One region of the Streptomyces sp. NPDC046831 genome, then DNA from elsewhere that is predicted to be linked to it. Evidence: riboswitches for the same ligand, from Rfam matches in the RefSeq annotation. Region 1 holds a riboswitch; the other holds the start of a gene.
What was found. A riboswitch is a leader RNA that binds a small molecule or an ion and turns the genes downstream of it on or off. The one in region 1 is predicted to bind cobalamin.
Positions count from the first base shown of each region.

Region 2: it holds a riboswitch for cobalamin, as region 1 does, so the genes downstream of both, ABZ920_RS02615 (CbtB domain-containing protein) here and ABZ920_RS28580 (HoxN/HupN/NixA family nickel/cobalt transporter) in region 1, are expected to answer to the same signal.

Region 1 covers NZ_JBEYXZ010000049.1:26,050-40,028, forward strand. The annotation lists gene ABZ920_RS28540 (hypothetical protein) at 198-560, shown strand; gene ABZ920_RS28545 (substrate-binding domain-containing protein) at 565-3,903, shown strand; gene ABZ920_RS28550 (extracellular solute-binding protein) at 4,521-5,765, shown strand; gene ABZ920_RS28555 (hypothetical protein) at 5,910-6,077, opposite strand; gene ABZ920_RS28560 (helix-turn-helix transcriptional regulator) at 6,254-7,597, shown strand; gene ABZ920_RS28565 (GAF and ANTAR domain-containing protein) at 7,807-8,739, shown strand; gene ABZ920_RS28570 (GAF and ANTAR domain-containing protein) at 8,732-9,532, shown strand; gene ABZ920_RS28575 (hypothetical protein) at 10,001-10,795, opposite strand; gene ABZ920_RS28580 (HoxN/HupN/NixA family nickel/cobalt transporter) at 11,164-12,264, opposite strand; cobalamin riboswitch at 12,295-12,502, opposite strand; gene ABZ920_RS28585 (metalloregulator ArsR/SmtB family transcription factor) at 12,583-12,942, shown strand; gene ABZ920_RS28590 (glycoside hydrolase family 13 protein) at 13,231-13,979, shown strand, end outside.
Region 2 covers NZ_JBEYXZ010000002.1:144,147-158,125, reverse strand. The annotation lists gene ABZ920_RS02625 (hypothetical protein) at 1-63, shown strand, start outside; gene ABZ920_RS02620 (CbtA family protein) at 250-1,020, opposite strand; gene ABZ920_RS02615 (CbtB domain-containing protein) at 1,045-1,266, opposite strand; cobalamin riboswitch at 1,303-1,456, opposite strand; gene ABZ920_RS02610 (histidine phosphatase family protein) at 1,541-2,125, shown strand; gene ABZ920_RS02605 (hypothetical protein) at 2,245-2,418, opposite strand; gene ABZ920_RS02600 (DUF1259 domain-containing protein) at 2,602-3,606, opposite strand; partial or broken gene ABZ920_RS02595 (IS5 family transposase) at 4,366-4,944, shown strand; partial or broken gene ABZ920_RS02590 (pyridoxal-5'-phosphate-dependent protein subunit beta) at 5,006-5,152, opposite strand; gene ABZ920_RS02585 (DUF2267 domain-containing protein) at 5,304-5,684, shown strand; gene ABZ920_RS02580 (LysR family transcriptional regulator) at 5,816-6,706, opposite strand; gene ABZ920_RS02575 (MFS transporter) at 6,973-8,160, shown strand; gene ABZ920_RS02570 (aldo/keto reductase) at 8,261-9,106, shown strand; gene ABZ920_RS02565 (NAD(P)H-dependent oxidoreductase) at 9,129-9,740, shown strand; gene ABZ920_RS02560 (LLM class oxidoreductase) at 9,790-10,848, opposite strand; gene ABZ920_RS02555 (thioredoxin domain-containing protein) at 11,185-11,775, opposite strand; gene ABZ920_RS02550 (glycosyltransferase family 4 protein) at 11,847-12,929, opposite strand; gene ABZ920_RS02545 (glycogen debranching N-terminal domain-containing protein) at 12,935-13,979, opposite strand, start outside.

The DNA.
Region 1 (13,979 bases):
CGGGGACGCGCCGCGGGGACGCAGCCGGTCGACGCGGCGCAGCACCGCGGGGACGCGGTGCCGCCGGGACTCGGGGAACGTGGTGCCGCGTTGACGCAGCCCCCGCAGGGGCGCGAGCGCACCGGCGGCGCGCGCCGTTCGTTCCGTTCCGTACGCCCCCTCCCTGGACGCCGACTCCGGTGCCAGAATGGTGAGTTATGGCTGAGGGGGAGGGCGTGGCCGGCCGAGGCATCCGGGTGCGGCTGGACGGAAGCGCGAGCAGAAGCGACGTGGGCGCGCTCAAGGCGTGGCTGGAGCGGGAGAAACCACTGGAGGAACTGGTCCGCGCGGGACGGCTGCGGATCCTGGAGCGGCCGCGCACGGACGGGCCGCCCGGCCACATGGGAACCGGCATGGAGATCGTGCTGGCCGTCGTCACCTCCGCCGCGACCGTCGGGTTCGAGCAGCTGCTCGCCCAGACCACGCGTGCGGTGTCGGCCTGGCTGGCGAACCGCCGGGAGGTGGAGAGCGGGGATCCGCCCGAGGGACGCGTCGATCCGGTGAACCTCGACGAGGGTTAGCCCGGTGCGCCGCTTCGACCCGCGCGGACGGGTCAATCGGGCGCTGCTGGTCGGCGTCTCGCGGTACGACCACACGAAACCGGACGAGTCGGACGGCGTGCCCGGCCATCTGCCCGCGGTCCGGGACAACGTCGACCGGCTCGGCTCCGTGCTGCGCCGGGGCGGGGTGTTCCGCGAGCGGGAGATCACGGTGTGCCGTTCGCCCTCCCTGGACCGTTTCAGCGAGGAACTGCGCACCGCCGCCCACGAGGCAGAGGGCCTGCTGCTGTGCTACTTCGCCGGGCACGGCGCCGTGCCGAGCGCGGGCGACGAGCTGTTCCTGCAGATGCGCAACGCGCGGGTCGTCGCGGGCGGACGGGCCGTGTTCCCCGGCGCGGACGCGTTCACCGGTGTGCTGACCGAGCTCGCCGGGAGCCGCGCCGAGCGGGTCGTGGTGATCCTGGACTGCTGCTACGCGGGTAACGCCGCGAAGATCTGGCAGGACTTCGCGCACCGGCAGCGGATCCTGCTGCTCATGAGCGTGCAGGCCAACCGGCTCATCGACTCGGGCGGCGAGAAGGGGCCGACGCCGTTCACCGCCGGACTTGTCGAACTGCTCGACGTGGACGGTGAGGTGTCCCTGCTGCGGCTGTTCGACGGGCTGCGGGCCCGGATGGCCGCGTCGGGCCTCACCACGACGCTCGGGGACGCGTGGGAACCGCAGCACGCGGGCGAGCCGGGCACGGACGTGCTGCTGTCCGCGCGGGGCGAAGCGCGGCGGGGGAACGTTCCGCCGGGGACGTCGTCGCCCGGCTCGGCGTCGCCCGGTGTGCCCGGCTCGGCGTCGCCCGGTGTGCCCGGCTCGGCGTCGCCCGGTGTGCCTGGCTCGGCGTCGCCCGGTGTGCCTGGCTCGGCGGGGCCGGGGGCGCCTGGCTCGGTGGGGCCAGGGGCGTCCGGCTCGGGCGCGGCGTCCGCCGCGGCGGACCCGCCGCCTCCGCCGCCTCCACTGCCGTCCGCGTCCGGTGAGCCGTCCCCGCCTCCGCACGCCTCGGCGCCCGACGGAGGATCCGGGACGCCGCCCGCCGTCGACAGGGTCTCCGTGCCGCCGTCCGCCGGGGAGGGGACGGACGGGCCGCCGGTGCACTCGGAGCAACCGGGCACCCCCGCCGCACCGGAGCCGTCCGGCGCATCACGGCCCTCGGCCCCGGGGCAGGCCCCCGGCGAACCGGAGTCCTCGCTACCGCCGGAGTCCACGACGGCTCGGAAGTCCACGACGGTCCCGGAGTCCACGACGCTCCCGGAGTCCACGACAGCCCCGCTGTCCACGACAGTCCCGGCGTCCTCAGGGGCCTCGGCGTCCTCCCCAGAACCTGAGTCCACCGCGCCGCCGCCGTCCGGTCCCGGACCGGACCCGTCCGCGTCGCCGTCGCCGTCGCCGTCGCCGTCGTCCGCTCGGACGCAGCCCGCCGTGCCGACGTCCGTACCGTCGCCGTCCGGCACCGGCGATGCGGGCGGGGGACCGTCGCCGTCCGGCACCGGGGAAGCGGGCGGGGGACCGCGGCCGGGCACCGGCTCACCGGGTGCGGTGACCGCCCTCCTGGGCCGCCTCCGCGCCCTGGCCGGCACGGTGGTGAAGTGGGCCGGCTCCGTCGTCCGGCTGCTCGGTGGCCGGGCCGCCGTGGTTGTCGCGATGGTGCTCACGCTCGCCGCCGTCGGCCTCGGCTCGTACGCGTACCTCCGCCTCGGCGACGACCACTCCTGCGCCCCGCCGCTGGAGCTGCGCGTGCTGACCGACCCGGACCTGGAGGAGACGGTCCGCGCGGCCGCCGACGCCTATCTCACCTCCGGGACGAACACCACCGGGCACGGCTGCCGCCGGACCGGCATCACCGTCTACAGCGCGGGTGCGGCCGGCGCCGTCGGCGCGCTGCGCCGGCAGACCGGGGCCTGGCAGGAACCGCTGGACGAGGACGCCGATCCGCAGCGGGACATCGGCCCCCAGCCGGACGTCTGGATCCCCGCGTCGACGGCCGACGTGGACCGGGTCGTCGTGGACCGGTCCGACCGCGTGTTCGCCGAACTCCAGCCCTACCCGTCGCCGTTCGTGTACTCGCCGATCGTGCTCGCCGTCCCGCAGGACCTCGCCGGGGCGGGGCTCGACGAGCGCGTCGGGCGCCCGCTCTCCCGGCTGGTCGACGACCTGCGCAAGCGGAACGGGAGCGCCGAGGTGCGCCGTCCCGATCCGGAGCTGACCGGCTCCGCCCTGCTGGCGACGGTCGGCCTCTACGGCCCCGGCACGCCCGACGCGCGCAGCGCCGAGCAGCGGATCCGCCCCGCCGGGCCGCCCGCCCCCACGTCCGCCGCCCTGCTCTGCGCGCTGCCCGAGGACCCCGCCGCCGACCTCCGCACCGCCGCGCTCGTGCCGGAGTTCCTGCTGAAGAGCGGTGTCGGCTGCGCCCGGGCGACACGGGAGCCGCGGACCGCCGAGTACCCGACCGACGTGCCGGCCCTGACGCCCGCCTTCGTGCGGGTGCGCTGGGAGGGCGGCGACCGGGACGCGGCCGCGCGGGACGAGGCGGTCGGCCGCTTCCACACGTGGCTGACCGGCGAGGACGGCCTTGCCGCCTTCCGCCGGGCCGGCTTCCGGTCCGCCACGGGCGCCGGGCACCCCCTGCTCGACTCCGAGAACCCCGGCGTCGGCGTCCTGCGCAACCCCAGTCCGCTGCCGGGCGCGGCCGAGCGGACGGCGCTGGATACGGCCCTCGAGCGCTACCGCAGCGCCAACGGCCCCGGCCGGGTGCTCTACCTCCTCGACAGCTCCGGTTCGATGACCGCTCAGTGGCAGGGCCCCAGCGGCGGCCCCGGCCTGCTGAAGCACTCCCTCGGCGGACTGGGCGAGCAGGACGAGTACGGGGTGTGGGCGGTGCACGGCACCTCGGGCGACCGGCGGTACGACGTGCTGCTCCCCTTCGACCGCCACCGCCGCCAGGACGCCGAGCGCCTGGTCGACGGCCGGGCCCGGGTCCACGACGCCGAGGCCGACCCGCACGCGGCCCTGCTCGCCGCGCTGACCGACATGGCGGGCCGGGGCCGGGACGACGAACGGCCGCAGCTGATCGTCTACGTCACCGACGACGAGGACGACAACCGGCTGACCGGCGACAACCTCCGGGACGTGCTGGGGAGGGCGGCGCGGGCCGGGGTGCCGGTGGACATGGTCTCCCTGGTCGGCGGGTCCTGCGACCAGGGCCGGCCCGGCGCCCTGATCGCCGAGGCGAGCGGCGGCAGGTGCCTGGACGCGGGTGACGACCTGGGCACGCTCCTGCACGACGAGGTCGCACGGGTCGGAACGGGGGAGGACTGATGCGCCGGGGGCGGGAAGGACTGATGCGCCGGCGTCGGGAAGGACTGATGCGCCGGGGCCGGGGAGGGCTGATGCGCTCGGACATGCGGGGCGGGACGGACGGCGAGGGTGCGGAGGGCGCGAACGGTGCGCAGGGCCGGCGGGAGCGGCACGGGATGCCGGGGACGCGGGGAGGGCACGAGAGCGGGAACGGCCCCCGAGGCGCGGCGGACGGGCTCGGCACCCAGGCCGGGAGGGGCACCCAGGCCGGGAGGGGCACCCAGGCCGGGAGCGGCGCGCAGGCCGGGAGGGGCACCCAAGCAGAGAGCGGCACGCAAACGGGGAGCGGTGTCCGAGCCGGGACTCGCGGGGACGGGCGCCAAGGCGGGGGCGGTCGCCCGGGCGGTGACGGCGAGCAGGGCGGGGCACGCGGCGACGGCGGAGGACGACGGCGGCCCGCGCCACGGCGATCCGCGCCACGACGGTCCGCCGCCCGAAGGCCCGCCGCACGGCGGCTCGCGCTCCTGCTGCTCACGCCGCTGCTCGCGGCCGCGGCCTGCACGGGGAGCGGTCCGCGGCCGGCCGCGACGCCCGCCGCCGAGCTGCTCGGCGACATCGTGGTGGCCAGCGGCCGGGACGTGACCGGCAAGAACGGCATCCGCCAGCAGCTCATCGACGCCTGGAACCGGCAGCAGGAGAAGGAGGGCACCCGCTACCACGCCCGGCTGGTGGAGCTGCCCGGCTCCGCAGACGAGCAGCGCAGCCAGCTGCTGGGGGCGCTGCAGTCGGGCAGCGCCGAGTACGACGTGGTCAACCTGGACGTCACCTGGGTGCCCGAGTTCGCCGAGGCCGGGCTCGTCCGGCCGCTGCCGGACACGGCGGTCGACGGCGACGTCATCCCGTCGGTCGCCGGCACGGCCCGCTGGGCGGGAAAGGTGTACGCGGTGCCGTTCAACAGCGACGTCGGGCTGCTCTACTACCGGCGCGACCACCTGCGTGCCGTGGGGGTGCGGCGCCCCGACCCGCCCCCCGGCGCCCGCTGGCAGGACGTGCGCGCCCTCGGGGACCTGCTGGACGAGCGCCGGCCGGCGGGGTTCGAGAAGACCTGGACGACGCAGCTCGCCGGGTACGAGGGCCGGACGGTCAACGCGATCGAGGCGTTCGCGTCGGTCATCGACGACTTCGCGCTCACCGACGACCAGGGCCACTACACGGCCGGTGTCGGGGAACTGACCGACGGCATCGCCGAGTTGCGCCGGCGCACGGAGCGTCCGTACACGCTCGACGACGCCGTCCACTCCGACGAGGCCGCCTCGCTCAGCGACTTCGCCGGCGGCCGCACGGCCTTCCTGCGGCACTGGCCCTACGCCTACCGCACGCTCCACCAGTCCTTCACCGAGCAGCAGCTGGGCGTGGCCCCGCTGCCCGGACGCGCGGTGCTCGGCGGGCAGAACCTGGCCGTGACCCGGTCCTCCCAACGAGCTGAGAAGGCCACCCAGTTGGTCACGTTCCTGACCAGTCCGCAGAGCGAGCGCTGCCTGCTGGACGCGGGCTTCGCCGCGACCCGGGTGTCGGCGTACGAACGGAACGACGTCCGGTGCACGGTGACGGACGCGTCGACGCCGACGGGGCCGCCCGCGTCCCCCACGGGCGAGAGCACCGACCGCATGCCCCGTGACGCCGCAGGTCGCCCGCGCTACGCCCGGGCCGTCCTGCTGCGCGCGCTCCGCGAGGCGGTCTCCCGGCCCCGCACCCCGCTGTACGGCGCCTTCACGCAGACCTTCACCGCGGAGCTGGGCGCCCTGTTCGCCGACGACCCGCCGGACGACGCGACACTGGCCCGGCGCCTGGACAAGGCCCTGCGCCGGGCGCTTCCCGACTGACACCGGCCGGGGTGAGGGTGCGTGCCGGGCCCGGACGCCGGCGTGGCGCCCCGGCCGGGGACGGCCGCGCGCCGCCGGCCGGCAGGCGGCGGGCCGGCGTCCGCGGCCGGCCGTGCGCGGCAGGCACTGCCGTCGCGCCCGGCCCTAACGGTCCTGGGACGTGTAGGGGGCCGGTGCCGCCCTGTCCGCCGCGTGGGCCGGGCTCGCGTGGCCGGCGGTGACCAGGGCGGCCACGGCCACGACGGCCGCGCCGAACCCCCTGACGTACCGGGCGGGAACGCGTTCGGGGCGCGCGACAGGACGTCCGGGCACGGCAACCGACCTCGCAACGACAGTGATGGATTAAGCACGTTTAACGCGCTCACCAACCTAGGGGTGGAACGGCCGAACGTGAAGAGCGCAGGCGGTAGTTGGCCGACTCGAGGTCGTGCGGCGGCAAGTCGGTGAACAGGATTTCCGTACGTGCGCTTACTGGCATGATGAAGCGCATGGCGAAGCGGGACGACCCGGAGACCATCGGGCGCAGGGTGCAGCGGCTGCGCCGCGAACAGGGCATGACCCAGCGGCAGTTGGCGGAGCCGGCGTACACGCCCGCGTACATCTCCACCCTCGAGGCCGGCCGGGTGCGGCCCTCCGACGAGGCGCTCACCCATCTCGCGGGCCGGCTCGGGGTCGCCTTCGACGAGCTGGCCACCGGGCGGCCGGCCCACCTGGCCACCGACCTGCGGTTGCGGCTGACCGAGGCGCAGCGCACCCTCGCCTCCGGAGAGGCCGAGAAGGCGGCCGAGGAGTACGCGCGGCTGCTGGAGGAGGGCGAGGCGCACGACCTCGCCGACGTCCGGGCCGCCGCACTGCTCGGCCTCGGGGAGTGCGCCCTGGAGACGGGCGAGCTGGCCGCCGGCCGGGAGTACTTCGAGCGGTCCGAGCGGGCCCTCGCCGACGCGCCCCTGCCGGCCCGCGTCCCCGCGCTGCGCGGCCGTGCGGTCTCCCACTACCTGGCCGGTGAGCTGCGCTACGCCGTCTACCTGCTGGAGTCCGCCCTCGACGAGCTCAACCGCGGCGGCCTGCACGACCCGGACGCCCTGCTCCTGCTGTACGCCAGCGTCATCGGGCCGTACATGGACATGGGCGCGCAGGCGCGGGCGGCCCAGGCGGCCGAGTTCGCGCTGGCCCTCGCCCCGAAGGCGGGCGACCCGGCGCTGGTGGCCCGGATGCACCGCTCCGTCGCCCGTACCCTGCTCGCCGAGGGCCGTCTCGCCGAGGCCGACGCCTCGCTCGCCAAGGCCGCCGAGCTGTACCGCGGGCTGCGCCTGCGCACCGAACTCGCCAACTGCCACTGGATGCGCGGCTACGTGTGCGCCCAGAACGGCGAGCTGGACCGCGCGGAGGAGGAGCTGCGCGCGGCACGCGCCATGCTGGCCGAGCGGCGCGCCGCCCTCTACACGAGCCAGGTCGCCGTGGAGCTCGCCGACGTGCTGCACCGGCGCGGCAAGTCGGCGGAGGCGGCCGCCCTGCTGCGGGACGTGCTCGGCGACCTCTCCCCCGAGCGCGGGGCCGTGCACGCGGCCGCCGCCCACCGGCTGCTGGGGATCATCGCGGAGGACGCCCGCGACACGGACACGGCCGAGGAGCACTACGTCCGCGCGCTCAGCCTGCTGGAGCGGGCGGGCGCGGCCGGCGACCTGGCGGACCTGTGCCGGCTCCTCGGTGACCTCTTCCGCCGCACCGGCCGGGTGGAGGCGGCGCTGGACGCGTACCGCACCGGGCTGGGGCACCGCACCGCCCCGGGCACCACGACGCTGGGCCCGGCGCCGGCGCAGCCCCCGCTGTGACGCCCCGGCCCCAAGCGGATGCGCCGTGGGCGCCCGTGCGGCGGTTTCGCCGCGCCGCCCCGGGGTAGTCGGCGGTGCCCCCGCGAAGGGTGGTCATGAACGCGCCGCGGGCAGGAGGCGCCCCGCGCCCGTCGGCCCGCGTGTGCGGGCCGCCCGCGACAGCCCGCGGACGACGATGGCGGCGCTGATGGTGTGAGGAGGCGGTGGCCGTGCAGCGGAGGGACGACGGTTCCGGCGCCCGGGGCGAGGACCCGCGCCGGCGGGACCCCCGGGACGGCGACGACCTCCCGGACCGCGACGGCGACTCCGCGCGCGAGCGGATCCCGGCGGACGACCCGGTCACCGGCGTCGTGGACGATCCGGCCGGCCCCGCGGACGGTTCCGCCCCGCACCCCGGGGACGAGTCGGCGGCGGACCCCGGGAACGGCCCGGCGGCCGTGCGGGGGGACCTCGTGGACGTGATCGCCGAAGGGGTGCGGGGCGTCCCGCCCGAGGAGGTCCCGCGCCGGCTGTGCACCCTGGCGGTCAAGCTGCTGCCGGTGGTGGGCGCGAGCGTCTCGCTGCGCGCCGACGGCATGCCCGTGCAGCTCAGCGCCAGCGACAACGCGGCGGCCCGCATGGGCGCGGTCCAGGCCACCCTCGGGGACGGGCCCTGCCTGTACGCCGCGGAGCTGGGCGCGCCCGTGCTGGCCAGCGACCTGTCCAACGGCCGTGACGCCCGGCGCTGGCCGGTGTTCGCCCAGCAGGCCGCCGAGCTGGGGGTGGCGGCGGTGTACTCCCTGCCGCTCGGCAACGACGCCGTGTGCGTGGGCACGCTCGACCTCTACGGCGACGTCCCGCGCGAACTGGGCCGGCAGGAACTCGACACCGCGCAGCACGTGGCCGGGGTGATGACCCTCGCCCTGATGTCCCTGATGCGCGAGGAAGGCGACGAGGCCCAGGGACAGCAGTCCTGGCTGAACGGCCTCGCCACGGATCAGGACGAGGTCTACCAGGCCATCGGCATGATCATGGCCCAGCTCGGGGCCGCGGCGGACGAGGCCCTGGCACGGCTGCGCGCCTGCGCGTTCGTGGAGGGCCGCACCGCCCTCGACGTGGCACGCGAGGTGATCACGCACAGGAAGAGGTTCGACCGTGACTAGGCACTTCCAGACGCGTCCCCTGGGGCGCGACGGACCATGGCGTGAGGAGGTGGCGGCCAACCGGGAGGAACGGCTCACGCGGGCCTTCGTCGACCTCGCCGACACGCTGGACGACCGCTTCGACCCCCTGGACCTCTTCGACCGGCTCAGCGGGTACTGCGTGGGCCTGCTGGCCGTCGACGCGGCGGGCGCGGTGATGACCGACGCCCGCGGCGACCTGCGCGTGATGGCCTCCTCCGAGGAGCCCGTCGCGGCCCTCGACCTGTTCCAGGCGGAGAGCCACGAGGGCCCCTCCGTCGACTGCTGCCGCACCGGGCTGCCGGTCGCCGGGACGGACCTGGCCACCGGGACGCGCTGGCCCGGCTACGCCCGGCGGGCGCTGGCGGCCGGGTACGCGTGCGTGCACGCCGTGCCGCTGCGCATCGACGGCCGGGCGATCGGCGCGCTGACCCTGCTCGGCCGGCCCGGCACCGACCTGCCCGCGGCCGACCTGGCCGTGGCGCAGGGCCTGTGCGACATCTCCGCCCTGGCGCTCGCCCACTGGCCGACCGAGCCGACGCGCGAGCACGACCTGCTGACGTCCCTGCAGGCCGCGATCTCCGCGAAGGCGACCGTGGAACTGGCCAAGGGGCTGGTCGGCCAGTACGCCGGCATCCCCTTCACCGAGGCGCTGACGCTCCTGCGGCGCTTCGCCGAGCGGGAGGGCCGGTCCCTGACGTCGGCCGCCCGCGACCTGGCCGCGGGCCGCCTCACCCTGGACCGCCTGCTCCAGCAACACCCCGAACACACCTGAGGGGGCTTCCGCGGGCGCGACGCCGCACCGGGACGCGGGCCCGCGGGAGCGGCGCGTGCCCGAAGCCGCGTCCGGTGGCGTGCGCCGGGTCGTGTCCGGTGGCGTGCGCGCCGGGTCCGTTCGGGTGGCGTGCGTCCGGGACTGTGTGGGGCGGCGCGTGTGGGGGCCGTGTGGGGCGGTGCGCGTCCGGGGCTGTGTCGGGCGGTGCGCGCCGGGTCGTGTTCGGCGGCGTGTGCCCGGGTCGCTCGGTGGCGTGCGTCCGGGGCTGTGCCGGGCGGCGTGCGCCCGGAGCCATGTTCGATGGCGCGCCGGGCCGACCGGGACCGGCGTTCCCGATCGGTACGCGCGCGCCCGGGCCGTACTCGTGCGTGACTCCTGTGACTCGCTCGCTGCCCGGCCACCGCCGGACGGCGCTCGGGCGCACCGACGGAGTCGGCCGTGATGTCCGTGCCCCCCCCCGCATCGCACTCACGCGCTCGCGCGGCCCTGGCGGTGCACCGCTGCCAGGCGGTCGACGCCCCGCTGGAGCGCCCCCTGGGTGGACTCGGCCGACACGGCGCCGGTACCGCCGTTGGTGACGGTGATCGCGTCGTCGCCGACGCGTACGGCGGCCACGTCCAGGACGAGCGCGGTCGGGTCGTCCTCGGCCGGGTCGTCGGCGGTCAGCCTGACCACCAGGCCCCGGCACGCGTCCCCGAACTGGGGCAGCGTCTGCTCGAAGACCTGCACGTCCTGCACGCCGTTGCGCGTGGTCGTCGCCGTGAAGTTGGCGCACGTGCGGGGCAGCGTCTCCAGCCAGGCCAGGACGCGGTCCACGTCGGCCGGGCGCAGCGCGAGGACCTGGTAGCGCAGCTGCGCCTCGGTGTCGGGCTGGTCGAAGGCGGCCACCGCGTGCGTGCCCTTCGGCGTGCCGAGCAGCTCGTCGGCGTAGAGGACGTCGAGGAGGCGCTGGCAGTCGGGGGTGCCGGTCCGTGCCTTGAGCAGCCCGTCCCGCCAGGTCGCCGCGCCCTGCGTCGGCGCCCACGGCGCGCCGAGGTCGGCCTCGGTGATGAGCGCGGCCCGTGCCTGGGCCTGCGTGAGCGGGGGCGCGGCGTTCGGCGGGCGGCCCGCCGGGGACGGGCCGCCGCCCGACGGCGACGCGGCGACGCGGGGCCCGGGGGCCGGCGCGGCCGAACAGGCGGCCGCGGTCAGCAGGACGGCCGCGGTGAGGACGGGGACGCTCAGGGCGCGGGCCGGGGGACGGACCACGGATGTGCCTCTCACGGATGTGCCTCCAGAGGTGCCCGGGGAACAGGTCGCCTCACACGGCACCACCGAGGCGGCCCGCTCACCAGCGCGCCGCGCCGTCCGACGGGGGAACGGCGCCCGACGGGCGCCCGACCGGACGACATCCCCGGCCCCCGGCCGACCCCCGGCCGGGCTCCGCCACCGGTTCCGTGACCGGCGCAAGGCGCACGGCCGCGCGCATGCCGCGGCAGGCAGCGTTCGCCCGTCGAGGAGCGGCGTCCGGTGCGTGCTCCCGGCGTGCCGGCCGGACGCCCTCGTACTGGGTGTACCGGGGCTTTCGGCCGGTTCGGGGACGGGGGCGCGTGCCGGGCGTCGCGACGGGGCGAACGTTGCCTGCCGCGGCACTAGCGGGTGTCGGCCGCCCGCACCGCCCACCGCTGCTCCACCTTCGCCACCTTCCAGTACGCCAGTGCCACCGCCCACACCGCGACGAACAGGCCGACGATGACGTAGCCGACGCTGTCGAGGTCGACCCCGGCGATCCAGCCGGTCACGTCGTCGCGCAGGTCGAACCTGTCGTGGACGACGCCGACGAGCTCGATGGTGCCGATGAAGAAGGCGACGGCGATGGACAGGCCGGTGATGGTGAGGTTGTAGTAGACCTTGCGGACCGGGTTCGAGAAGGCCCAGTGGTAGGCGACGTTCATGAACGTGCCGTCGAGGGTGTCGAACAGGCACATGCCGGCGGTGAACAGCAGCGGCAGGCACAGGATCGCGTACCAGGGCAGCCCGGCGGCCGCGCCCGAGCCCGCCATCACCATCAGCGTGACCTCGGTGGCCGTCTCGAAACCGAGGCCGAAGAGGAAGCCCAGCGGGTACATCTGGCCCGGACGGGAGATCGACCGGGTCAGACGCCCGAGGAAGCGGTTGACGAACCCGCGGGAGTCCAGGTGCCGCTCCAGCTCCGTCTCGTCGTACGTGCCGGCGCGCATCGACCGGAAGACCCTGAGGATGCCGGCCAGGGCGACCAGGTTCAGGGCGGCGATGAGGTAGAGGAACGTGCCCGCGATCGTCGTCCCCATCACACCGAGCAGCTGGTGCGTGGGCGAGTCCTCGCTCATCACCCGCCCGGCCAGCCGGGTGCCGCCGGCGATCATCACGGCGAGCACCACGACGACGCTGGAGTGGCCGAGGGCGAACCAGAAGCCGACCGGCACCGGCCGCTTGCCGTCGGCCATCAGCTTGCGGGTGGTGTTGTCGATCGCGGCGATGTGGTCGGCGTCGAAGGCGTGCCGCACCCCGAGGGTGTAGGCGGTGACGCCGAGGCCGATGCCGAAGGCCTTGGAACCCACCTCGTAGTGGCCGGGTACGACGAGGAGGAAGAGGATCCCGAAGGCGACGACGTGCAGTGCGGCTATCGCCGCCATCAGGCCGGCGGTCCTGAGGGTGTCCTCACGCCGCCAGGCGAAGTCCGCCGGCTTCCGGGCAGGGTCGGGCAGGGTCATCCGGTCATCACGCTCCAGCACCTCGTGGATCACTTCGTGAGCTGCCGTGGCCGGTCTCCTGGCTTACAGGTCTCGCGTCGCCGGCCCGCCTTCCCGGCCGTCTCGCGACGGCCAGTGGCTGTCCCCCGGGGAGGGACGTGGACCGGAAACTCCCTGATCACAGTGGCGAGGGCCGCTCCGGCATGGGCCCTGACGGGCCGTCACCGGCTTCCCGAACACCACGGCCCGCCCACCGTAGGGCCGCGAGCGGTTCCCTGCATAGCTGCATACCTGCGCAGGTATGGAAGATCACATCCGGGCGCCTGCGAGGATGACGGTATGCATCTCGTCCCCGCGGACCGCGCAGACCGCCGCACGATCGACGGCCACCGGGTGTGCGACGCCGTCGCCGCCATCGGCGACGCCGGGCACGTCCGCTCCTGGGCCGACCGCTTCTCCCTGCTCAGCGACCCCAAGCGGCTCGCTCTCCTGCTGGCCCTGCACCGCACGGGGCCGCTGGCCGTGTCCGACCTCGCGATCGCCACCGGCATGAACGACCCGGCCGTCTCCCAGGCCCTGCGGCTGCTGCGGGCGGCGGGGGTCGTGTCGGGCGAGAAGGAGGGGCGCGTGGTGCGCTACCGGGTGGTCGACCCGGACGTGCGGGCCCTGCTGGCCCACTGCGTGGCGGACGGCGGCTGACGGGCGGGCGCGCGGCCGGCGCGGAGCGGCCCCCTGCGGGGCGGGCCGTGCTGTCCCGTGCGGGGCGGACATCGGCCGCTCGCGGCGCTGATCGAAGGCCGGGCGGGCGGCCGGTGCAGTGCGTGTCCCCTTCCGGGGCGGCTGCCGGTGGGCGCACGGCCGGCGGGCGTGCGCCCGGCGCTCATTCGGTCTGGCGGAGCGGAATGTGTTCACATTCCGGCGAAGTGGACAGGTTTGTCATTGTTGTGCTTTCTGCCGGAAGCCGTCACCCGCCGCAGAGGAGGCCGCGTGACTGTCCGCACCTCGCACGAGTCGACACCCGACCTGTCGTCCAGGAACCCGGACTGGTGGCGGCAGGCCGTCGTCTACCAGGTCTACCCCCGCAGCTTCGCCGACGCGGACGGCGACGGGCTCGGCGACGTCCGGGGCGTCACCCAGCGACTGACCCACCTGGCCGCCCTCGGCGTCGACGCCCTGTGGCTCAGCCCCTTCTACCCCTCCGAGCTGGCCGACGGCGGCTACGACGTCGCCGACCACCGCGACGTGGACCCCCGCCTGGGCACGCTCGACGACTTCGACGCCATGGTCGCCGAGGCGCACCGGCTGAGCCTGAAGGTCATCGTCGACGTGGTGCCCAACCACTCCTCCGACCGGCACCCCTGGTTCCAGGAGGCGCTGCTCGCCGGCCCCGGCTCGCCCGCCCGTGACCGGTACGTCTTCCGCGACGGACGCGGGGCGCACGGCGAGCTCCCGCCCACCGACTGGCAGTCCGTCTTCGGCGGCACCGCCTGGCAGCGCGTGCCGGACGGCCAGTGGTACCTGCACCTGTTCGCCCCGCAGCAGCCGGACTTCAACTGGGGGAACGAGGAGGTGCGCGCGGACTTCCGCACCACGCTCCGGTTCTGGTCCGACCGCGGGGTCGACGGCTTCCGCGTCGACGTGGCGCACGCCCTCGCCAAGGACCTCGACGAGCCGCTGCGCGATGTCGGCAACGTCGGCGTCACCGGCGAGGACGCCCTGCTCCGCGTGGCGCCCGG
Region 2 (13,979 bases), on a different contig from region 1:
ACCGCCACCTGTGCGCTGCTCGCGGGCCTGGCCGCCCTCGTCGTCGACGTCTACCTGTACTGACCCCAGCAACCTGCCGCGCACGGACAAGCCACCGGCCCAACCTCGGGTGCGCCGGCCGCCAGTCTTCGTGTTCCTCGTCCTCGATGGCGTCCGGGTCCAGGAAGGGACGCAGGCCCTGGCCGGGTCCGCTGGCCTTGATGTTGAACAGGTAGCGGCCCAGGAAGTTGATGTGCCGGTAGGACGTGCTCACTGCGGCACGGGGGCCTTGCGTGTGCCACTGCTCTGTTCACCGGCACCGGCCCTCGAGGGAGCCAGTACCCGTTCGGCGAGAGCTCCGAAGACCAGCCCGAAGGCAGTCCACAAAGTCACCTGGACGGCCAGCGCGGCCAGCCGGAACTCCCACAGCACGGCGGCCGGGAAGTGCTCCGGGACCTTGCTGAAGGACGGCAGGAACGCGTACGCGAGCCCGACGGCCAGGACGAAGAACGCGCCCGCGGCGACCGTTGCGTTCCAGTTGCCCAGCCGTGGCGCCAGGCGCTTGCCCAGGATCACCGCGCCGACAGTGAGCAGCACCCCGAGCACCATCATCAGCAAGTACGAAGTGGTGCGCTGGCCGATCGTGTCGGGGTCACCGACCGCGGGCGGGTTGGCCGGGTACTTCAGGAACGGTACGACGTACAGGGCGATCAGGCCGAAGGCCGCGAGGAGCAGTGCGCTCGCACGCGGCCCGAAGCGCCCGATACGGCCCAGCGCGAAGCAGTAGGCGAGGGCGGCGATGCCGCCGAAGGCGACACCGTAGACGAGGACACCGGTCGACAGGCCGGCGGTGGACTGCATGGTGCGGCTGACGACTTCCACGCCGTGTTCGTGTTCGTGGGCGTGTGCTTCCTCATGGGCGATGGCCGCGTCGACGCTCGGCTCGCCCAGGAAGTAGGAGACGAGGAGCGCGAGCATGCCCGCGGCGAGGCCCGCGAGCATGCCGCGCACGAGAAGTGTGCGGACGGTTGCCGAGTTCATGGGCTCGTGCGTTCCCTGCTGCCGTCAGTGGCAGGGGAAACCGAGCAGGTGGCGGGCGTCGTGCACCCATTCGTGGACGTCCTCTCCGCTCATCACGGAGGTGGCGCTCTGCTCGACCCCGACGAAGTAGAGCAGGACCAGCGTCAGGATGCCGAAGAAGACCGCCCAGGGCGCGATGGCGCCGATCGGCAGTTTGGCGGGTACGGCGGTGGGTGTGGTGGTCGGCTGAGCGACAGACTGCGCCATGGCAGGCCCTCCTGGGGAACTCGCGTCCCGTCTCGGTGGTGCACAGGACGACGGGGCGGGTCTGACTTGCGCGGCCCGCACCAGGGGTGCGAACCGGGCTTACAGTGGCGCGACCGTGCCGGAATCCCACCGGCTTCCGCGAATCCGTCGTCGATATCGACGAGAAGGTACCGCGCGGGGAGCAGCCGGCCAAGGGCGCGTGGAAGCACGACATTGAGGCACGGGGCTGTGAAGTCCACGAGACAGCAGCGATGTTGGAGGCCAGGGCGGACGTATGACGAGCCGAGTGACGTTGATCTCACCAGCCATCAGCGCGGCGCTGCGGGAGGCCCGCTTCGACGACGGGTGCCCGCTGGACGCCTCCGGCCTGAAGCTCGCACGGGCATCGGCTGAGGCCCTTCCCCCGGTGGACCGTGCCTGGGTCGCTCCAGCGGTGCGCTGTCGTGAAACGGCGAAGGCCCTCGATCTGGACGCGACTGTCGTACCCGAGCTGGCCGGGCTGGATGTAGGTCGCTGGCGTGGCGCGACCCTGGCCGAGGTGAGCACGCAGGAGCCGGCGGCAGTGGGCGAGTGGCTGGCGGATCCGGACTCGGCACCGCATGGCGGAGAGTCGGTACGGCACTTCTGCGACCGGATCGCTGCGTGGCTGGAGTCGGCCGCGGAGCCGGCGGGGCGTGGTGTGGCAGTGGTGGAGCCGGACGTGGTGCGGGCTGTGGGGGTGCGAGTGCTCGGCGCCCCAGAGTCGGCATTCTGGCGGATCGACGTTCCGCCCCTGTCCACAACAGAGCTCAGCGGGCGTGTGGGGCGCTGGAACATTCGGCTCGGGCAGCCTCTCAGGCGGCCGACCGCATCGCCCTGAAAAGGTCCTGCGGCCATATAAAGCCGCCGCTCACAGCCTCGAAGCCTCGATCACACCGACCACCTGCAGCACGGAGCCGACCCGCACGCCGCCCTCGCGCACCACAGCGTCGCGGTGCTTCAGTACAGGTAGACGTCGACGAGCAGGGCCGCGACGGCGGCCAAGGGCGCATAGCGGATGCTGGTGCGGGTCGGCTGTGCGACAAGCGGACCGAGCCCGTAGCCGAGGGAGGCAACGGCGAGGGTGAAGGCGCCGGAGCCGGTGTCCTGCCAGCTGACGGGAAAGACGATCACGGGTGCGTCGAAGAACTGGTCTCCATGGGCCGCGCGCAGGATCGCGTTCCAGTACAGGGGGCCGACCGCCGCGGCCAGCGCACCGGTCGCGACGACGGCACGGCTGCGGCCACGGGGGAAGGGCGACGAGGACGGCTGCGACGACGGCCGACAGCACGGCGCCGTAGACGATCTGGCCCCCGATCACGGCATGGGGGCCAGCGCGGTCGCGTCCAGGGCCGGCCGGAGTGCCTTGGCCAGGGTGACGCCGTCGCAGGTGGCCCAGAAGTGCATGTAGAAAAGGCGCGGCTGGTCGTTCAGGGTGTGGTTGTGCAGTTCGACGATGTCGATGCCTCCCTTGCGCAGCGCGCGGATGACCTTCTGCACCTCGGAGGCGGTCATCACAAAGTCGCCGTTGATGGCCGCCCTGTCGCCCCCCAGCGGCTGGAAGTTGGCGGCGGTGGTGATGCCGAGCGCGGGCGGCAGCACGTGCATGCCGTCGGTGATGGTGTCCCTGCGAGGGATGGAGAACTTGTAGATGCCGCCGTCCGCGGTGCCCTTGCGGCCGAGCGCCTTGTCGACCCCGGCGGTGTCCAGGCCGATGGGCGGCTGGGTGGCCGGAGACGGCGAGGAGGGCGGGATGGCAGTGGCGGCCAGCGCGGACTTCAGGCCCTTGGCCAAAGTGACCGGGTCGCCCATGGCATGGACGTGTGTCCACCAGATCGCCGGGGACTGCTGCAGCAGGTGCTTGTGCAGCGCGGTCTGCTCGATCCCGGCGGCCTGCAGCGCGCCGGTGACCCGGGGCAGCTCGTCCTCGGTGACGACCAGGTCGCCCATGAGCATGGTCCCGTCGCGGTACTTGGCGAAGGCCGCGTAGCCACCGAGCGCGAGGCCCGGCTGGACGGCGACACCCCGGGTCGTGACCTTGAGGTCCTTGCGGGGCAGCGAAACACGGTAGACGGTGCCCTTCATCAGGGTGCCGGTGCGACCGAGAGCGTCGGCGAGCGGCTTCCAGCCAGCTGTCGTGGTCTGCACGGGCTGCTGCGCCTGGCCGTGGATGGCGGTCGGCGCCGCGTCCGTCTGCGTACCGCCCCCCGCAGGGCCGTCTGCCGTCGCGGTGCCGCAGCCCGCCAGCAGGCCGGAGCCGACTATCAGAAGGCACGCGGCCGCTGCTCCTGCGGCCGGCTTCAGGTGTGAACGGGGTGACATGGCCACTCCTCGTCGAGTTTGTCGTCGATGGCGCCTGTGTGGCCAGACAAACCGCCGCCGACCAAGCTGGCATGAAGAGCGCCTCCAACCGGTGCGCACGGCGCGGTCCTTGGCTGCGCACTTCTCGAAAGATCTCGCCGTCCCTGATCATCCGCTTGAGAGTGAAGTAGCCGTAGACCCACAGCCGGTCTCGCGTCTCGGACGGGATCTTCGCGGGGCGTCCATCGGCCAGGACGCCGGGATCCGGATCGTCGTCTTCGTACCACTCATCCGCGGACACCGCGGCCGTGTCGTCATCGCCCTCGTACTGCACCGGCCAGCCGCCAGCCGACTCGGAGGCGGCCCATGGAGCGGCCTGCGGTACCGGAGCGTCACCGAACAGCCAGTCATCGTCCGCCTCATCCAGCGGCTCCCCGTAATGAGGGCACACGTGCTTCATCCTCAGACTCCTTATTTTTTCGGTGCCCTCTCTTATGTAGAAACCAGTCTTCATCCCACGCGAAATGCCGAACGAAATTTAGCGACGCGACGAAAACGCTTTTGACGTGCACAAATGACCTTCGACGGCGGTCCCTGCGCCCCGGGATGCACGCGCGGCGCCCAGCCGGAGCATGCGGGGGTCTCCCGCAGGGCCGACGCTCGCGGCGGCAGGAGCACTACCAAGGCCGTCTCCCGGACGTCAGAGATTCGACAAGGTGTTCCATTGGCGGGGCGCCGGCGGCGATCCCTCCGACGAGCGGTACGTCGACCGGTTTCAACTGGGCCGTCTCGGTCGACTCCACGATCGTGCGTGCGGGCCCACCAGCACGCGGCCGGAGCCCGCAAAAAAGGGCCCCGGCCGGCGAACCCGGCGACCACGCCATCGGCCGCTCCCGCGGCGGACTGACCACAAATCTCCACCTCGCCGCCGATGCCCGCTGCCGGCCCCTCGCGTTCGTTCTCACCGCAGGCCAGGCCGGTGATGCGCCTGCCTTCACCGAGGTCATGGCCCGCCTCCGCGTTCCCCGTCGGCGAGGCCGACCTCGCACCAGGCCGGACTTGGTCCTGGCCGACAAGGCGTACTCCTCCCGCGCGATCCGCGAGCACCTGCGCAAACGCAGCATCCGGGCCGTGATCCCCGTCCCCGCAGACCAGCGCAGCCACCGGCTCCGTCGGGGCAGCCGAGGCGGCAGGCCACCAGCCTTCGACCGCGAGACCTTCAAGCAGCGCAACACCGTCGAGCGGTGCGTCAACCGCCTGAAGCAGTGGCGAGGCATCGCCACCCGCTACGAGAAGACCGCCACCATCTACCTGGCCGGACTCGACATCGCGGGCATCTTCCTCTCGTCCGCCCGATGATCCAAACGAAACTGCCTAGTCGTCCTCGCGCCCGCGGGGCCACCCGCTCGCGCCTGGCCTACTGCCAGCCCCGTGCCGGGTGCGGCTCCCTCACGATGTGGACCTCGGCACCGTAGGCCCGCAGCAGTCCGGCGACCTAGGGTTCCATCCCCGGGGCGGTGACCACCGACACCGGATGCCCGAACGCCACGCCGGCCAGCACCAGCCCGCCGGGCCCTGCGCACCACGGGGTACGGAGGCGGCAGGCTGCGGGTGGCCGTGGCACCGCCGTCCGTGCGCGGGCGCGGGCCGGGGCGGCGTGGGAGGCTGGCAGGGGGTCGCGCCGTTCGTCGCAACACAGCAGCGAAGGAGGACGACGCATGGATGAGCAGGAATTCGTCCGAACCGTCGCCGAGCGCACCGGACTGAGCCGCCAGGAGGCGGCGGACCTGACCTGGGCCACGCTCGAGACGCTGGCCCACAGGCTGAGCCCGGGGGAGGCCAGGGACCTGATCACCGAACTCCCCGAGGGCCTCGCGGAGGCGGTGCGCCGGGGGGCCACGGACCGCATCGAGCGCTTCGGCCACTCCGACAGCGTGCGGCGCGTGGCCGAACGCACCATGCTCAAGGAGGAGGAAGCCGACCGGGGTGTGCGGGCCGTACTGGCCGTGCTCCGGGAGGCGATCAGCGAGAAGGAGTTCAACGACCTGATGTCGCAGCTCGGGACGGACTTCTCCCAGGCCCTCGGATCCGCCGGGTGACCGTTCTCCGGCTCCGCCGACCGTGCCACGGCGGCAGCGGCCGCCGCTGCGGATGTCGCGGCCGGAGCGGGGCGGGCGCAGGGGGCCGGACACCACCGACGGGTGACGCCCCGGGCAGCGGGCCCGGGGCGTCACAGGGCGATGACGTGGAGGTCGACCAGGTCGAGCAGCGCCCCGAGGGCCGAGCTGGGCCGCCGGGTCGACGACGTGCCGAGATGCATGCTCCAGCGCAGCACGGTGCCGTGGACGTCCAGGACGTGCAGTCCGGGGGTGCGGGCGACGGCGAAGGCGGGCAGGAAGGCGATGCCCAGCCCGTGCCGGACCAGTGCCGCCCCCATGTCGATGTCGGGCACTTCCAGCGCCACCCGGCGTACGACGCCCGCCGCCGCGAACGCCCGGTCGACCACCTCGCGGTTGCCGTAGCCCGGCGGGAAGTCCACGAAGGGTTCCGCCGTGAGGTCCCCGAGTGCCACCTTCCCCCGCTGCGCGAGCGGGTGGCCGGCGCTCACCACCAGGACGAGCGGCACGGTGGCCAGCTCCCGTGCGTCGATCCCGGCAGGCTTGTGCTGGGGCAGCGACAGGAAGGCCACGTCCAGGTCCCCGCTGAGCAGCGCGTGCGCCAGTCCGGCCGAGCCGGTCGTCGCCAGCCGCAGCCGTACGTCGATCGCCGGATGCCGTGCGTGCAGCTGCCCGAGGAGCGCGGGCAGGTCCACCACCTCGACCGAGGCCATGGCGCCCACGTTCACCGTGCCGCGCAGCGTGTCCTGTGCGGCGCGCACGGCGTCCTGGGCGGCCTGGGCGGCGTGCAGGGTGGCCCGGGCCTCCGGCAGCAGCGCCGCGCCCGCCCCGGTGAGCCGGACCTGCTGCGAGGTGCGCTCGAACAGCGCGCAGCCGAGCTCGCGCTCCAGGGAGCGGATCGCAGCGGACACCCCCGACTGCACCACGTGCAGCCGACGGGCGGCACGCGTGAAACTCAGCTCCTCGGCGACCGCGATGAAGTGCTCCAGCTGACGTAGCTCCACCCGTGAAGTATCACTCGCATTGCTCGATCCCAGCAAAAACATTCGTTGGCACTGATCCTGGCTGGTGAGGAGGATGGAGGAGGCCATCCACTTCCGCCCGAGGAGGGGTACTCCTGCCCGCCCTACCGACGCCGCTGAGCCGTCCCGCAGCCGACGCTCCCGGCGATCCGACCCACCGGACCCCCGCACCCGCTCGCGCCGACCTGCCGCCCCCTGCCCCCACCCGGCGCCGTGCCTCGCACACGACCGGCTTCTGGTTCGTGGCGGTGGCCTTCACCGTGCTGATGGCCTTCGGCACCGCGCCGACCCCGCTGTGGCCGCTGTACGAGGCCCGGGACCACTTCGGCGCGATTACGGTCACGGTGGCCTACGCCTCGATGGTGGTGGGCGCGGCGGCCGCCTTCCTCGGCCTGGGCCACCTGTCGGACCGGCTCGGCCGGCGGCGCATCATCGTCCCGGCGCTGCTCGTCGGCATCGTCGCGTCGGTCGTGCTGATCCTGTGGCGGGACCTGCCGGGGCTGATCGCGGGCAGGATCCTGAACGGTGTCGGACTGGGGCTGATGGCCTCGACCGCGACGACGTACCTGCACGACCTCCACCACGAGGCCCGTCCGGAACGGACGGGTTCGGTGCTGCCCGGCATCGTGGCCACCGCCGCCAATCTCGGCGGCCTGGCCTCGGGGCCCCTGGTCGCCGGAGCCGTCGCCGAGTGGCTGCCCACGCCCCTGATCACCACCCAGGCGATCTTCACGCTCGCCATGGCAGTGTGCCTGGCGCTGGTGCTGTGCACCCCGGAGACCGTGGACCGGGAGCTGCCCGCGGCCGAACCGCCCACCCGGTTCGTCCTGTGCCCCGGCGGCCGGCGGACGTTCGGCGCGGCCGGCGCGCTGGGCGCCTTCGCCTTCGCGATCCTCGGCCTGATCTCCTCCCTCGGGGCGAGCGTGCTCCACGGCACCCTGCACACCGATTCGCACCTCGTGGTCGGCGTGGCGGCCTTCCTCATGTTCGGTTCCGCGGCGGCCGCGCAGCTGGTGCTGGGGCGTCTGCCGCTGCCCCGGGTCCTGACCGTGGGGGCAGTGGTCTTCCCGGTCGGCCTGGTCCTGTGCGCCGTGGCCCTCTACCGTCCGGCGCTCGGGCTCTACCTGGTCGCCGTGTCCCTGTCGGGGGCGGGCTCCGGGCTGCTGTTCAAGGGAGGCGTCGAACGGGCCGTGTCAGTGGCCGGGCCCGCCTCACGCGCGGGGGTCCTCGCCGTGTTCTTCGTCGTCGCCTACGTCGGAATGGGCCTGCCGTCCGTCCTGTTCAGCATCGCCCTGCGGCATTTCGCCGTGCAGACCGCGATGATCGGCTTCGCCGCGGTCCTCTCCTGCGGCGCCGTCGTGTCGGTCGCTTTCGCGTTGCGCGACCGCGCACCCGGTTCCGCCCAGTTCCCGGCGCGGTCCGCCGGCTCCTCCTGACCCCTGCGGCGCACGCGACACCGGTTGTCTGGGAGGCGCGGTCCTGGGCACTCGGTGCGCGTGCACGTGACACGGATCCGCGGCGGACGGGAGGCCCAAGATGTCTGCGGAATCGGCCGGAACGATCGCGCTCCCCTCCGGTGAGGAGATCGCGGCCCTCGGGCAGGGCACCTGGTACCTGGGCGAGGACCCGGCCCGGCGCGAGCAGGAGATCGCCGCGCTGCGGCTGGGCGTGGACCTCGGCATGACCGTCGTCGACACGGCGGAGATGTACGGCGACGGCGCAGCCGAGGAACTCGTCGGGGAGGCCCTCCGGGGACACCGGGAGGAAGTCTTCCTCGTCAGCAAGGTGCTGCCCGGCCACGCCGACCGGAGGGGCACCGTCGCCGCCTGCGAGGGCAGCCTGCGGCGGCTTCGTGCGGAACGGCTGGACCTCTACCTGCTGCACTGGCGGGGACGGTGGCCACTCGAGGAGACACTCGCGGGATTCACCGACCTGATGGAGGCGGACAAGATCCGTTACTGGGGCGTGAGCAATCTGGACGCCGCCGACATGGCCGAGCTGACCGCCCTCCCCGGCGGCGACGCCGTGGCCGTCGACCAGGTGCTGTACAACCTCTCCCGGCGCGGCATCGAGTGGGATCTGCTCCCGTGGTGCCGCGAGGCCGGGGTGACGGTCATGGCCTACTCTCCGATCGAGCAGGGACGGCTCCTGAAGGTCGGGGCACTGGGTGCCGTGGCCCGGGCCCTCGGAGCCACGCCGACCCAGGTGGCACTTGCCTGGGTGCTGGCACAGGGGGTGGCCGCGATCCCGCGTTCCGGATCACCCGACCATGTGCGGGAGAACCGCGGCGCGGTGGACCTCCACCTTCCCGCCGAGGCGCTCGCCGCCCTCGACGAGGCGTTCCCGCCGCCCAGCGGGCCCACGCCCCTGGAGATGCTCTGAAGGACCTGAAGGAGTTGTCGGGATGGCGCACTCCCCGCTCGTCGTCGGAATGGGGGGTTCGCTGCGCACTCCGTCGACCAGCCTCACCGCACTGCGCGTGGCGGTCGAGGGGGCGGCCGATGCGGGCGCCGACACCGTGGTGCTCGACCTCAAGCGGCTGAATCTCCCGTTCTACACGTCCGGGCACGGGATCCCTCCGTCCGCTCGCCGGCTTGCGGACACCGTTCAGGCCGCCGACGCCCTGCTGTGGAGCAGTCCGACGTACCACGGGTCGGTCAGCGGCGCGTTCAAGAACGCGGTGGACTGGCTCGCCCTCCTGGCCGACCACGACCCGCCCTACCTGAGCAACAAGCCCGTGGGGATGCTGACGACCGCCGGGGGAGTGCAGGGCCTGCAGGCGATCAACGCGATGGAGTTCATCGTGCGGTCGCTGCGCGGCTGGGCCGTGCCGCTGGTGTTCGCGGTCCCGCGGTCCTCCCGGCTCTTCGACGGCGACGGACGGCTCACCGACCAGGCGGTCGCGGACCAGTTGCGCGGCCTCGGCGCGGAGGTGACCAGGGCGGCCCTGCAGTTCCGGGCGGAGGGCACGTGCGACTACGCGCTGGAGCGGCTGTCCGGGGCCGTCCCGGACTGAGCCCGGCTCTGCCACGCAAGGGGCCCCGGGGGCTGTCCGTCCCTCCTCCTCAGGGCCCGGTCCGCTCCACGGGCGCTTCGGGGCGCACACCGCGCGCCCCGGAGCGCCCGGGCGGGAAGTGCGGCAGCACGTGCTCGGCCAGTTCGTCGATCACTTCGGCGACCGGACGGCGGCTGTGCTTGAAGTTGATCATGAGCTGGTCGATGCCGATGTCCTGCCAGGCCCGCATCATCGCCAGGAACGACACCCGTCCCACCGAGAAGCCCTGGTGGATGCGCCGGGGCAGGGCCAGCGGGTCCTCGGTCAGGTCGAGGTAGGTGGCCTGGGCGTACGGCTTGAAACCACCGCCGTCGCCCTCCGTCAGCTCCCGCCACCGCTGGATGTTCTCGGCCTGCTGCTGGAGCGGCGGGGTGTAGTAAAGCCAGCCGTCCATGTTGTCGGCGATCCACCGGACGTCCTGCCTGCCGCGTCCCGTCATCAGTACGGGGATCCGCTGGTACACCGGCTTGGGCAGCAGATCGGTGCCGTGCATCCGGCCGAGCGGCGACTCCACGCGCGGGAAACGGTGCTCGAGGACGACACGGAAGTACTCCAGCGACTGCCGGAACCGCTCGGCCCGGCTGCCCAGGTCCTGTCCGAGGGCCGGGAACTCCACGGGCCGGTCACCCGTGGCCACCCCGAGCAGGAGCCGTCCGCCTGACAGCTGGTCCACCGAGGCGGCCGCCTTGGCCGTGTGCAGTGGATGCCGCAGCGGCATGACGATGCTGGCGGTCCCCAGGGTGATCGAGGTGGTGCGGGCGGTGAGCAGCCCCAGGTACACCCACGGGTCGAAGACCTGCCCGGCGTCCCCGAAGCTCGGGTCCAGCAGCGGCACGTCACGGACCCACACCGAGGCGAAGCCGGCCCGTTCGGCCTGCTGGATCCGTTCGATGTGCCCGGCCAGGGACGGGACGGGCCCGTCGAAGCCCTCCAGGGGCGTGATGGCGCCCACGGTCATCCTGCCGCCGGGATACGCCCTGGCCATGGCCGCGTGCTCGGAGAACGGCCGCTGCGCCACGCCTTCGACGTCCACGGGTGCGTCGGCTGAGGGAACTGTCGGTTCTGTCATGCGATCCTCCGGCGAATCGGCCGTGTCCGGGTCCGCATCCGTGCGCTGCGCCATGCGCGTCGTTCCAGGGCCCGTGACGCCCGCCCAGGCGGCGGGTTCCCTTGCCGCCGAGGGCAGATCCGTGCCGGCCCGGCACTCCCGAACCCGCCTCGGCGATGTCGTGCGGCGCGTGCGCGATCGTGCCGCAGTGAGCGATCAGAAGCCCGCCGGGGGACGCGCGCGGTGTTCCCGGCCGTGCGCAGGCCCGTCACCGGCGGGGAGTTCCGGCCCGTCATGGCGCGGCCGTCGAGCGAGTTCCACGAGCTGGTGGAGCCGGTCCGCGGCTGCCCGGGCGCCTCATCCGCCGACACCGGCGCGGGCGGCACGGACCGCGGCAAGGATGGTCTGGGGGTTGGCCGGCACCGCGACCCCCTCGACCGCCACGGTCGGCGTCCCACCCACGCCCCGCTCGACGGCCACCGCCGTCACGTAGGCACTCCAGTCCAGGTAGACGCCCTGCCGGACGCACTCGGCGAACGAGCTGTCCGCCAGTCCCACCGCGCGGCCGAGCTCGACCAGTTCGTCGTCGGACAGACCCGGCCCGCCCTCGGGGGGCTGGTTGGCGAACAGCGCGTACAGGTACTCCATGAAATGGCCGCCGTCGGACGCGCAGCCCGAGGCCGCCGAGGAGCGGGAGGAGTACCGGGTGGTGGACAGGTCGTCGAGGAAACCCATCGGGTGGTAGACGAGACTGATCGCCTCCTCGGTCACCAGCTCGTCGAGGAGCGGCCCGCTCTTCCCTTCGAACTGCTTGCAGAACGGGCACAGGAAGTCGATGAAGGCGTCGACCTGTACCGGGCCGGTTCCGACGACGATGCCGTCCCCGGTCGGCGAGGCATGGGCCGGAACACGGGAGGGCGAGCTGATGCGGGGCGTCTGAGTACTCATGCCGGGTCCTCTGTCGTGAAGTCGATCCGGGCGCCGGGATGTCCGGCGCCGGACGAGTCGTTCCGATGTGATCAGTGGTGTAGTCGGCGCCCTGAGGCGGCCGTCGCCGGTTCGGTCCGGTGGCCGGCCACCAGGTGATAGAGCGCCTGGTACGCGCAGGCCATGTTCAGGGTGTCGAATCGTTGGCGTACTCGTTCCCGGCAGGCCCGCGGAGAGAGACGGTCGACGCAACGGAGCGCGGCGGGCAGTTGTCCGGGCCGGTCGCAGATGAAGCCGGTGACGCCGTCATCGACGATTTCCGGTACTGAGCCGCGGCGCAGGGCGACCACTGGTGTGCCGCAGGCCATGGCCTCCACCATGACCATGCCGAAGGGCTCCTCCCAGCAGATGGGGAAGACAAGACACCGGGCGTGGGCGAGCAGGTCGAGTTTGGTGGCGTGATCTGCTTCGCCGATCCATCGGGTGTCCTCGCCCAGCCGGGGCACGATCTCCGCGTCGACGTAGGGGCGCTCCGCCGGGTCGTTGCAGGCGCCGGCGACGACGATCGGCATGTCCGCCTGGCGGGCTGCGTCCATGGCCAGGTGGACTCCCTTCTCCGCGGCGAGCCGGCCGAGGAAAAGGGCGTAGCGGCCCTTGTGCTGGCGGTACGGGTAGTCGGCGGTGCGTACCGCGTTGTGTACCTGGCCGGACCATCGGATGTCCGGGGCCTGTGCCTGCTGGGCCCGGGAGAGGGCCACCAGATGCACCGTGTCGCCCAGGGCGCGGTAGTAGTCGCCGGTCACTCCGGTGACGGGTCCGTGCGCGGTCACCACGGTGGGGGCGCGGCGCAGGCGTGCCTGGAGGGGGCCCGCGGTGCTGTGGTCGTGGATGATGTCGGGACGCAGAGCGGCCAGCGTTCTGGCCGCTCGTGCGGCATGCACCACTTCCGGCCCGGCGCTTCCCAGGCGGTCGCCCTGGGGGGTTTCGTAGGTGGCGACGAAGCGGCCCCGGGTTCCGTTGTGCCCCACGCCGATGACGGTGACCCGGTGGCCCAGTTCGACGAGCCCGTCGACCAGTTCCGCGCACATCGACTCGATCCCCCCGTAGCCGGCCGGCGGGAGTTCGAACCAGGGCGTCGAGATCATCGCGATGTCCAGCGGACGGATGCCGGGCATGTCGTTCACTCTCCTGACGGCACCGGGTCACAGGGTTGGTCGTGTGCCTGGTTCCGTGCCGCGCACAGGGGCCGACGGGGCTGGCGCACGATCTCGGTGTCGTCGGCCAGCCCTGTCACGCGGGTCGAGTCACCGTCCACCTCGAGGTCGATACGTCGGTCGGCCAGCGGGATGTTGTGGATGCGCAGACTTCCATACCGGGCCGGCCAGGCGGGGGCGACCCACACCTGACCGTGCGACATCCAGGGGTCGATCCGCAGCAGCGCGCGTACCAGTTGGATCGGGGTGGCAGCGGCCCAGGCCTGGGGGGAGCACGAGGTGGGATACGGCAGCGGCGTGTCGTATTCGCTGCGGTCGAAGCCGCAGAACAGCTCGGGCAGCCGGCCGCCGAAGGCCTCCGCGGCGTCGAGGATGCCGGTCGCCACCCGCTGGGCCTGTTCCACGAAGCCGTACCGCATCAGGCCTGTGGTCACGATGGCGTTGTCGTGCGGCCAGACCGAGCCGTTGTGGTAACTCATGGGGTTGTACGCACCCATCGTGGACGCCAGGGTGCGCACGCCCCAGCCGGTGAACATCTCCGGTGACAGCAGCCGCTCCGCCACCTGCTCGGCCTTGTCGCGGTCGGCGATCCCGGTCCAGAGGCAGTGACCCATGTTGGAGGCCAGCGCGTCGATCGGGCGTTTGTCCCGGTCCAGGCCGACCGCGTACCAGCCGCGTTCAGGCAGCCAGAACTGCTCGTTGAAGGCCTCCTTCAGCGCGGTCGCCCGCCGCGTCCAGTGCTCGACCGCCTTCAGGTCGCCGGCCTCGTGGGCGAAATGCGAGCGCACGACATAGGCCGCGTAGACGTAGCTCTGCACCTCGCACAGGGCGATCGGCGCTTCGGCCAGGGTGCCGTCGGCGAAGTTGATGCCGTCGTAGGAGTCCTTCCACCCCTGGTTGAGCAGGCCGTTGGCGGTCATCCGCTGGTACTCCACGAAGCCGTCGCCGTCCCGGTCGCCGTACTCCTCGACCCACTGCAGCGCCCGGTCGGCATGCGGCAGCAGCGCCTCG